DNA from 3 places in the Paenibacillus sp. FSL R5-0928 genome. Region 2 is predicted to be linked to each of the others. Evidence: riboswitches for the same ligand, from Rfam matches in the RefSeq annotation. Region 2 holds a riboswitch; each other region holds the start of a gene.

Region 1 (3,282 bases), 930 kb from region 2:
GCGACCGTACTCCCCAGGCGGAGTGCTTACTGTGTTAACTTCGGCACCAAGGGTATCGAAACCCCTAACACCTAGCACTCATCGTTTACGGCGTGGACTACCAGGGTATCTAATCCTGTTTGCTCCCCACGCTTTCGCGCCTCAGCGTCAGTTACAGCCCAGAAAGTCGCCTTCGCCACTGGTGTTCCTCCACATATCTACGCATTTCACCGCTACACGTGGAATTCCACTTTCCTCTTCTGTACTCAAGCCACCCAGTTTCCAGTGCGACCTCAGGTTGAGCCCAAGGTTTAAACACCAGACTTAAATAGCCGCCTGCGCGCGCTTTACGCCCAATAATTCCGGACAACGCTTGCCCCCTACGTATTACCGCGGCTGCTGGCACGTAGTTAGCCGGGGCTTTCTTCTCAGGTACCGTCACTCCGGTAGCAGTTACTCTACCGGACGTTCTTCCCTGGCAACAGAGCTTTACGATCCGAAAACCTTCATCACTCACGCGGCGTTGCTCCGTCAGGCTTTCGCCCATTGCGGAAGATTCCCTACTGCTGCCTCCCGTAGGAGTCTGGGCCGTGTCTCAGTCCCAGTGTGGCCGTTCACCCTCTCAGGTCGGCTACGCATCGTCGCCTTGGTGGGCCGTTACCCCACCAACTAGCTAATGCGCCGCAGGCCCATCCCTCAGTGACAGATTGCTCCGTCTTTCATTCTTCTCTCAGGAGAAAAAAGAAATTATCCGGTATTAGCTACCGTTTCCGGTAGTTATCCCAGTCTGAAGGGCAGGTTGCCTACGTGTTACTCACCCGTCCGCCGCTAAGTTACTTTGAAAGCAAGCTTTCAAAGTAACTCCGCTCGACTTGCATGTATTAGGCACGCCGCCAGCGTTCGTCCTGAGCCAGGATCAAACTCTCCAATTAGTATTGAAAAGAGCGATATGCTCATTTTGAAACATCTGACGAGAAAATTAATTCTCTAATTTTGGATTTCACTTACGTGATTTCCTACTCACTCGTTGTTCAGTTTTCAAAGATCAAGTTCTCGTTGACGCCGTTTAATGCCTCAGCAGCAACTCTTATAATATATCATGTTGTTTTCAGAAATGCAAGCTTTATTTTTCGAAGCTTTTTATCAGCCTCGTTTGTATCGCCTGTACGCTGTCTAACAACGCTTACCTATAATACCCCAACTATTAATAGAAAAGCAACCCCTAATATAAAAATAAACAACTAGCTTAATAATTAAGCTAGTTGTTTATTTAATAGAGTTATGTTTATAGCAACGAATTTAATAGTATTTTGCCGCAGTATATTTGCTTGAGGCTTTAATTAAATCGGTTTTCTTATCACTCTTTGCAAGTCCTGCATCCACTGTAGTATCAATGGTAACCCACTTCCCATTAAGCAACACTTCGTTCCATGCATGATATTGCGTAACGTAGCTTGTATTCCCCATTACCAACTTAGCAGGAACATCTACACTCCGCAGCATTGCGGCAAAAAGAGAAGCGTAATCATAGCAAATCCCTTTTTTAGTAGTCAATGTCTTATCGATGCTTGGAATATAATCAGTAGTTACACTATTAGCAAGAGAGTAGTCATATTGTACATTCGCAACTACATAGTTATAGATCGCTTTAACTTTCTCTTCGTCTGTTGTTTTGCCTTGTACTAATTGTTTAGCTTTGACAATCGCTTTATCAGAAGAACTCCATTTCACATTCTGTACGGAGCCCAAATATACGGAATTCGAGTCACTCATGGTTACGTCTACTACTTCGGAATATAACGCTTTGTATTTATTACCGGTTGTGTTCTCCAGAACAGAAACCTTATAAGTCCCATTTCCTTGTTGCAAAGGGAAGTCCTCAGCTTGTCCAGAAGCATACAAGTTATAAGTATAGCTGCTGTTATCTTTGGTGATCATGAGTTTGATTCTTTTATCTTTCGGAATATCATAGTTAATACCAATAACACCTTGAGCCACTTTGGATGTAATCAACCAGCTGGCATCTGCACTTGCAGCTTGAGCTGTACTTACCGGAACTGAAGTCATTAGGACGAACAGCGCCACCAGCATAAAATAAACCTTTTTCACGGATAAAACTCCTTTCGGTAGCTGGCTGCCATCCTTTCGGGAAGGCCCTTTAGCTTTGCGTCCCTACCTTTCGATAGGTTTGCCGTTATCGTATAAGCTCTATCTGTTCTAGCTTTACTAGATATAGTTGATAGAATCCATTTGAAACAAACAAAAAAAGCCTCTTCATTCGGTAGCTGGCTGCCATCCTTTCGGGAAAAGGCCCTTTAGCTTTGCGTCCCTACCTTTCGGAAGGTTTGCCGTTATCGTGTTTAGCTTTCATAGTATAATACTATCATATTTATAGTTGTGAACAAGACCTAATTTACTAGATTACCCATTATTTTATAAATATCTCCCGGTATTTGTGTTTTCTTGTCATTCACTATTCTCCTTTTGTTAATTTGGCATGAACAATCAGCCGATGCGTTGGATTCACTAGCGGATCACATGTAATCAGAGTAAGAATCTTATCCTTGTCATTCCCGTCAAGAACGGAGACATCACTCGGATCTACAACAGAAATATCGTATACCTCATAGTTAAACACCTGATCACTAGTCTTTACCGTGATAACATCCCCCACAACAACCTCATTCAATCTGTTAAACAAACGACCCGTAGTTCGAGCCCGATGCGCCGCGATTGCAGCATTTCCGATCTCTCCAAGGGGTGCCGTTTCTTTCATATGGGCTGCAGCATGTTTCATATTAGCTTTTGTAGCCCCTTCTAATACAGGCAGCTTCAAATCAATCTTACCGATTTCAATTAGTGCGATTACTTTGCCACCGACCTCAATCTCCGGTTCAGGCTTTTCTGTCTCTTGGGGTTGGGGCTGTGCCTGAGCATCCAGAACCGATTCCTCTGCTAACAGCTGAGTAACTTCAGCATACCTGCTCTTCAAATCTGGCTGGGGAGTACTATCGGCAGTGCTTAGTTCAGCCGTTTCTAATAACTTCTCCTGCTGCCTGTCGTTGTACCATTCGTTAGCTGTCGGATATAACATGATAAGTATCCCAGCCAGTATGAGTAGATAGGAGAATTTACGCAATGTTATTCACCTCCGTATATTGTTTCTATGGTTATATACAAATCAAGCAGAAACAGCTACTTGCCTTTAAGCATAGCAACTCCTTCTGCCTGAAATTAATGTTTAAAATACCCATATACGACTTCCAAAGAAATTGATGATCACCGTGATAAAGGTAACCAGCA
Region 2 (3,282 bases):
ATGGTCTCGCCAGGCATTGCCGCAAGTCCTGTAGGCTGGTTGTTCGTGCCGAAGCCTATTCTCAGGTTTTGCTGAGCATGTTTTTTCATATCTCCACGCTGCTCGGCCTCAATGATGGTGCCTTCGGTTTGAACTTCACCATTCACTAGCTTCTTAGCTAAATCCAAAGAATCTTTCAGGATTGGATAGAGCGGATGTACTTTTGCCGCTTCTTCTAATTCGTTGATTGCTTCGACGCTATTATAAGCAGGCACAACCGCACTCATCGTTCCATCTGTGAAAATACCATTTACAGCTTCGCTTACTTTATCTTCTGTATAAAATCTAAATTCAGCCGCAAAAGGTCTGTTAATATTAGCTTTTGTGAACTTAAATTTTAATCTTTTAAACTTCGTCGGTTCGAATTTAAATTCCAAAAAATCATTGGTACTAATCGCGGTTCCGCTAGATACCAGTTGGAAGGTCTCTCCTTTACTCGTCTCTGATGCATAGATTTCAAAAGCCTCTGGGAATCCTTTGCGATTATCTCTAGCCAAAAAAGCCACTCTGTCCAGCACTTCCGCTTGCGCTAGTTCAAACACGACTTCATTCGTGAAGCTTGCATCATTGTTTTTGTTCGTTTCCCAATGCGTAGTGGGCTGGTCATCCAGCATATATTCAGGCTTCGTACCTGGGTAGCTTCCACCGTTCACCGTTACTTTTGATACGTTTGCATTTGGCATTCTATAAGCTTGGCTATAGGCATTTTCATAGGCTGTACCATACCCTTTTAGCTTCGAAACCTTGGCTGCCGTTACCTCTACCTGATGGTTCTCCAAAAGGATCTTTGCATTATCTATCTCTTCTTTAAACTGCGTATACAGTGGATGTGCTTGTACTTCATTTTCTAAAGCTGTTAATTTCTCTGCCGTATCAAAGGCTGTACTAACTTGGCTCAAGGTATCATCTGTAAATAAATTTTTCATTTTAGTAGAGACACTATCCTCTTTATAAAAAGAAAACTCAGCCGCACTCGCCCAATCTTGGTTCGCTTTTTTGAAGACAAATTTAAGTCTCTTAAAAGCCGTAGGTGCGAACTGAATCTCCACTACATCACCGGTTGAGCCTGTATATTCTCCAGAAGACACGAGTGTGAAATCACCCGCATCGGTAGTGGAGCCATAGATATCAAATTCTTGAGCAAAACCTTTACCTCTAGCACCAGATTGCCTAGCGGCATAGACCATTCTATTTAATTCAGTGGACTCATTGAAAACAAACACAACCTCATTCGTAAACGTTGAACTATTCGGTTTGCCAGTCTCCCAATGCGTGCTCATATCCCCATCCATAGCCTTAGCTATAGGCGAGCCTGAGTAGTTGCCACCGTTATTTGTGATGGATTTAATATTTGCTGGATTCATTCTAAAAACCTCATTATAGGCATTTAGAACATCCTTGCCGTACAGCTCAAACGGAATAACCGAAGCGTTGCTTAATAAGTTGACCTTACTTTGCGCGACTGTTTTTGTTACATTTACCTTGCTTGCCTCACTTGCTAAAGCATAACCTGCCTCACTCGAAAAACTGGCCAACATGGCCGCCGATGTAGCGATCGCAATCATTTTCTTCATCTCTTCTTACCCCCAGATGTCATATGAATCTCTCCAGTGCCCAAAAATGGGCACAAAAAAAACTACCCCAAAAGAGTAGCTTGATTGCGTATAAAGTCGCCTAAAAATTAAGACTTAATTTTTATTAAACCTTAACAAGCATAAACGCCTTCGGCGTCCTTATAAGGACGGTAAGCGTTTAAGCGAGAAATATAAGATATTAAGTATAGGTGTATAACTTATACTTTCTTATATTTTAACAAAAAGCGTTACACACTCTTTGGCAGCTGGCTGACAATAGTTATGATAACCTTAGTCCCTATAGCTTTGCGTCCCTACATTTCCATAGGTTTGCCTATGAAGTTTCGAATACATTCAAAGAGTAACATAAGCCTAGATCTGATCGCATGATTAATTGGTATGAAATGAGTATAGGTAATTGCAATTAGTTTTTCTCATGTGATAGATATTATTTATCGACTATCCCGGAAGAGAATGGGATCCTTTAGGACTGGAGGTCTAATTAACTCCCCGATCCGAACAAACGCCGGAACCAATTCCACACATCGCCCGTGATGGGAATTAATCCGAAACCATGTTCGCCAACTGCGATTACACCATATGCCCATTGTCCGATAGCTATGGCACCCCCAGCGATCCTGCCTATCGCTATCGCACCAAACGCCGTATCCCCTATGGCGATGGCCCCCAACGCTTTTTCCGCGATTGCGATCGCTCCTACAGCCACTCCTGCAATCGCAATCGCTCCCACTGCGAAGCCAAGCCAGCTAAGTGCTATTGCTCCAATCGCTAACCACATTCCCAGTGATATTGCTCCTAAGGAAAGTACGCCCACGCTTATCGCACCTATGGAAATCAATCCGACAGCTACATCTCCAATAGCGATTAAACCAACAGCTGTCTTTACACGGGGTTTACTTCCATGACCATACTTTTGACCTGAGTATCGCCCTAAATTACTACGAATACTGATGACCGGAAATGAGGGAGAAGGCCATTGATAATCAATTTCTCGTCCATCAAAGCCCCTAGAATCCGCCCAGCGCGTTACAAATTGATGCCATTTCATATCCATCCCGTCCCCCTTTTCAAATTACCTAAATTATACAACCCCGGGGGTTGGCTGTACTCAGACTCTGACCTGAAATTCATCTCATCCTCTGGACCGATATATACTCATTAGGATTACTGTTTGGGAATAGGATCAGGCTTTCCAAATAAATATCCCTGAAACAACTGATAACCACTCTGCTTAAGCCATTCAAAGTCCTCTCTAAACTCCACACCTTCTGCTAAAGGAACAGATTGGATTTCTAAAGCCTTTTCTAAAAATTGTTTAGCTATTTTCTGTTTGTTCGGATCACTGGACACGCCTTGAACATATTTCATATCTAACTTCATGTAATGAGGTTTAAGCTCCAATAACATCTCGATCGTGCTGAAGCCCTCACCAACATCATCTAAAGCGTATTCAAATCCCCGATCCTTGTAATATGTCAAAATAGCTTTCAAATGAGCGAGATCATCCACTTTCTCCGTCTCAACAACTTCAAAGACAAAAAGAGAGGGGTCGACGCCTAATTGATTGGCCAGTTCAACGGTTGATCTTAAGCAGAACTCTGGAGCGTAAATTGATGTAGGGATAAAATTAATAAACGTTTTTTTATTT
Region 3 (3,282 bases), 1.3 Mb from region 2:
GAAAGGGAATTTGGAACTGTAGAAACGGAGTGTTCGCCTTTATCCTCGGATTTCTACCGCGAGAAGCGGTCCAATCAGGAAATCTGAGGATAACAGCGATCGGAAGTCCAAAATCCCTTGGAGTGGTTCATACCTAATAAATTTTTTAAAAAATGCATCCGCTCGAACTAAGGCTAAGCGGAAGCTATACGTTTTGATAACAATTCCATTATGCTCGATTTCCATAATTCAAGGAGGGTTCATTCTATGAAAATGGTACTTCTATCAGGCGGTTCAGGTAAACGGTTATGGCCGTTGTCTAACGACTCACGTTCAAAGCAATTTCTAAAGGTACTTGAAAGCCCTCAAGGTGAACCAGAATCCATGGTACAACGTGTCTGGAGACAGCTGGAGGAAGCAGGGATGGCAGAATCATCTTATCTAGCCACCGGCCGCGGCCAAGTAGAAATGATACAAAGCCAACTGGGAAGTCATGTGCCGATTATCGTTGAACCGGAGCGTCGGGATACTTTTCCGGCTATCGCCTTAACAGCTACCTATCTTTATTCAGTGGCAGGTGTTTCTCCAGCGGAGACGGTAGCAATATTGCCTGTTGACCCTTATGTAGAAGCATCCTTTTTCGATACCATAGCTATGCTTGAGGGGACCATGCTGGAAAGTGGAGCAAATCTGGCACTAATGGGTGTTGTTCCTGAACATGCCTCAGAGAAATACGGATATATTATTCCTACCGCTGAAGAGGCGGGGGGGAATGGTTTTATGAAGGTGAGTCACTTTCAAGAGAAACCAGACCGCATACAAGCAGAACAGCTCATCGAGCAAAATGCATTGTGGAATTGCGGAGTGTTTGCCTTCCGTTTAGGGTACTTGTTAGATATTTTGCAGCGTAAAGGGTTGCCTTTAGGATATGAAGAATTGCAGAAGCAGTATAAGCTATTGTCTTCCATCAGCTTTGATTATGAAGTGGTGGAGAAAGAAGAACATATTGTGGTGCAGCCGTATGATGGATTCTGGAAGGATCTTGGAACGTGGAATACGCTGACAGAGGAAATGAGCAGCAAGCATGTAGGAAAAGGTTTTGTGACGGCGGATTCTGAGGGGACTTGCTTGATTAATGAGCTGGACATTCCGATTACGGTAATTGGTGCGAAGGATCTGATCATTGCGGCTAGCCCGGATGGAATTCTAGTTACCCATAAAGCTGAGAGCCCACGGATTAAAGAAGTGCTGAAGACCTTTGAACAAAGACCGATGTACGAGGAACGCCGCTGGGGCCATTACAAAGTTATTGATTATGTGAAATATGATGAAGGCAATGAAGTGCTGACCAAACGGATTTTTATATCCGAGGGGAATAATATCAGCTATCAATTACATCGCAAGCGTAGTGAAATTTGGACAATCGTCAGCGGCGAAGCAAGTATTGTGCTGAATGAGAAAAAACATAATGTGAAGGCTGGGGACGTGGTACGTATACCGGAAGGAACGAAACACGCGATCCTTGCTTTGACGGATGTTGAGTTTATAGAGGTACAGACGGGGTCTGAATTAGTAGAAGAAGATAACATACGTATTACTTTAGACTGGAATGATATAGAACTACAACAATTCATTTCATAGGTCTAACCTATCTATTTAACCAATTCAAAATTTCTTGAAACAGGTAAATTGACTCAATTATCAAAAAAAGTCATAAAAACACTAAATATATCATTAATTGTCGTCGATACTTACGGTAAGAGAGATTATTTCTCTTAAATTGAAAAGGCAAACCTATCGAAAGGTAGGGACGCAAAGCTATAGGGCCTTCGAAAGAGTGGCAGCCTGGCTACCGAAAGGGAGATTATTTTGAAAGCTTACCGTACGTATCGATTGTTTGGTGCATTTCTGTCACTCGTCCTGTTTCTGACTGCACTTCCGCTTGCTGTTGGAATTTCGCCGTCTATTGTCATAGCTGCTTCAAATTCTGGAACGCCAGTTACCCCAGGTGCCTCACCTGAAGCCGTAAAGCTGCTTAACTATTTTTACTCGATCTCAGGAAAAGGCATTATTGCTGGTCAACATGACTATTTAGAAAGTCCAGATGAAATTAACAATATGCTGAAGGGAACCAGCGGACAATATGCGGCTCTTCACGGTTATGAAATGGGTGCGATCAGTGGTCAGTCCGAAGCAACGATGGCTTGGCAACGTCAAAATGTGGTGAACAGCGCCATCAACTGGAATAAAGCGGGCGGGATCGTAGCTATGACTTTTCATGCTAACCTGCCGGGCACCTCTTATGACTGGGATAATGTGAAAAAAACACTTAGCCAGAGTGAGTTCGATAGTTACGTTACACCGGGTACTAAGCAATATAATAATCTGATCGCTGAGCTTGATAAGGTGGCAGTCTCTTTAAAAAGCTTGCGTGATGCCAATGTTCCGGTGCTTTGGAGACCCTATCATGAAATGAACGGGAACTGGTTCTGGTGGGGGAAGAAAAATAACTTTTCTAAACTATGGAATATAATGTATGACCGTTTTGTTAACGTTCATAAATTAAATAATCTGTTATGGGTATGGAGTCCGAATGCTCCCAATGTTTGGTCAGATCCTTATGCGCTAACTTATCCAGGTGCTGATAAAGTAGATATTCTGGCAGCAGATATATACGAAAATGATTACCAGCAAAAATACTATGACAGCTTGTTGAGTCTAGCCGCAGGCAAACCGATTGCGATCGGGGAGAATGGTGAAATGCCTAATCTGGAGAAGCTTCAGCAATCGCAAAGTAAATGGACGTATATGATGAGCTGGGGAAAAATGCTTTACGAAAATAACAGTGCAGACACAATCAAAACATTTATGAATAGCAACTACACCCTGACCAGAGATAAATTAAATACTGGTCTGGCACCGACACCTAGCGCCGCACCAGCGCCGGCACCTTCCGAAGAAGAGGGGGAGGCAGCAATTCCTCTCGCGAAGGGGCTTGCAGGAGAGTATTACAACAACATGTTGTTGTCGGGAGCGGCAACTCTTAACAGAACTGATGCAATAATCGATTTCAATTGGCGGCAAGGATCGCCGGATGCCGCCCTCGGGATTGATCGTTTCTCCATACGTTGGAGCGGTAAAATTAAGCCGTTATATAATGAGCAATATACATTTTACACTACCTCAGATGATGGTATCCGTGTCTGGGTGAATGGGGAATCCGTGATTGATAGTTGGACTAAGCAAAGTGGTACTGAGCGTAAGGGCACTATAACGCTGAAGGCTGGTCGGCTATACGATATC

Evidence for each region. A riboswitch is a leader RNA that binds a small molecule or an ion and turns the genes downstream of it on or off. The one in region 2 is predicted to bind cyclic di-GMP.
Region 1: it holds a riboswitch for cyclic di-GMP, as region 2 does, so the genes downstream of both, MKZ16_RS03205 (transglutaminase-like domain-containing protein) here and MKZ16_RS31640 (NPCBM/NEW2 domain-containing protein) in region 2, are expected to answer to the same signal.
Region 3: it holds a riboswitch for cyclic di-GMP, as region 2 does, so the genes downstream of both, MKZ16_RS04875 (glycosyl hydrolase) here and MKZ16_RS31640 (NPCBM/NEW2 domain-containing protein) in region 2, are expected to answer to the same signal.

What each region holds. Positions count from the first base shown of each region.
Region 1 is NZ_CP150225.1:727,763-731,044, reverse strand. It holds rRNA gene MKZ16_RS03210 (16S ribosomal RNA) at 1-911, opposite strand, end outside; gene MKZ16_RS03205 (transglutaminase-like domain-containing protein) at 1,279-2,088, opposite strand; cyclic di-GMP riboswitch class I at 2,102-2,182, opposite strand; cyclic di-GMP riboswitch class I at 2,257-2,339, opposite strand; gene MKZ16_RS03200 (class D sortase) at 2,453-3,118, opposite strand; gene MKZ16_RS03195 (GtrA family protein) at 3,221-3,282, opposite strand, start outside.
Region 2 is NZ_CP150225.1:6,985,678-6,988,959, forward strand. It holds gene MKZ16_RS31640 (NPCBM/NEW2 domain-containing protein) at 1-1,613, opposite strand, end outside; cyclic di-GMP riboswitch class I at 1,872-1,958, opposite strand; gene MKZ16_RS31645 (hypothetical protein) at 2,116-2,682, opposite strand; gene MKZ16_RS31650 (EAL domain-containing protein) at 2,799-3,282, opposite strand, start outside.
Region 3 is NZ_CP150225.1:1,135,279-1,138,560, forward strand. It holds gene MKZ16_RS04870 (sugar phosphate nucleotidyltransferase) at 247-1,620, shown strand; cyclic di-GMP riboswitch class I at 1,757-1,836, shown strand; gene MKZ16_RS04875 (glycosyl hydrolase) at 1,849-3,282, shown strand, end outside.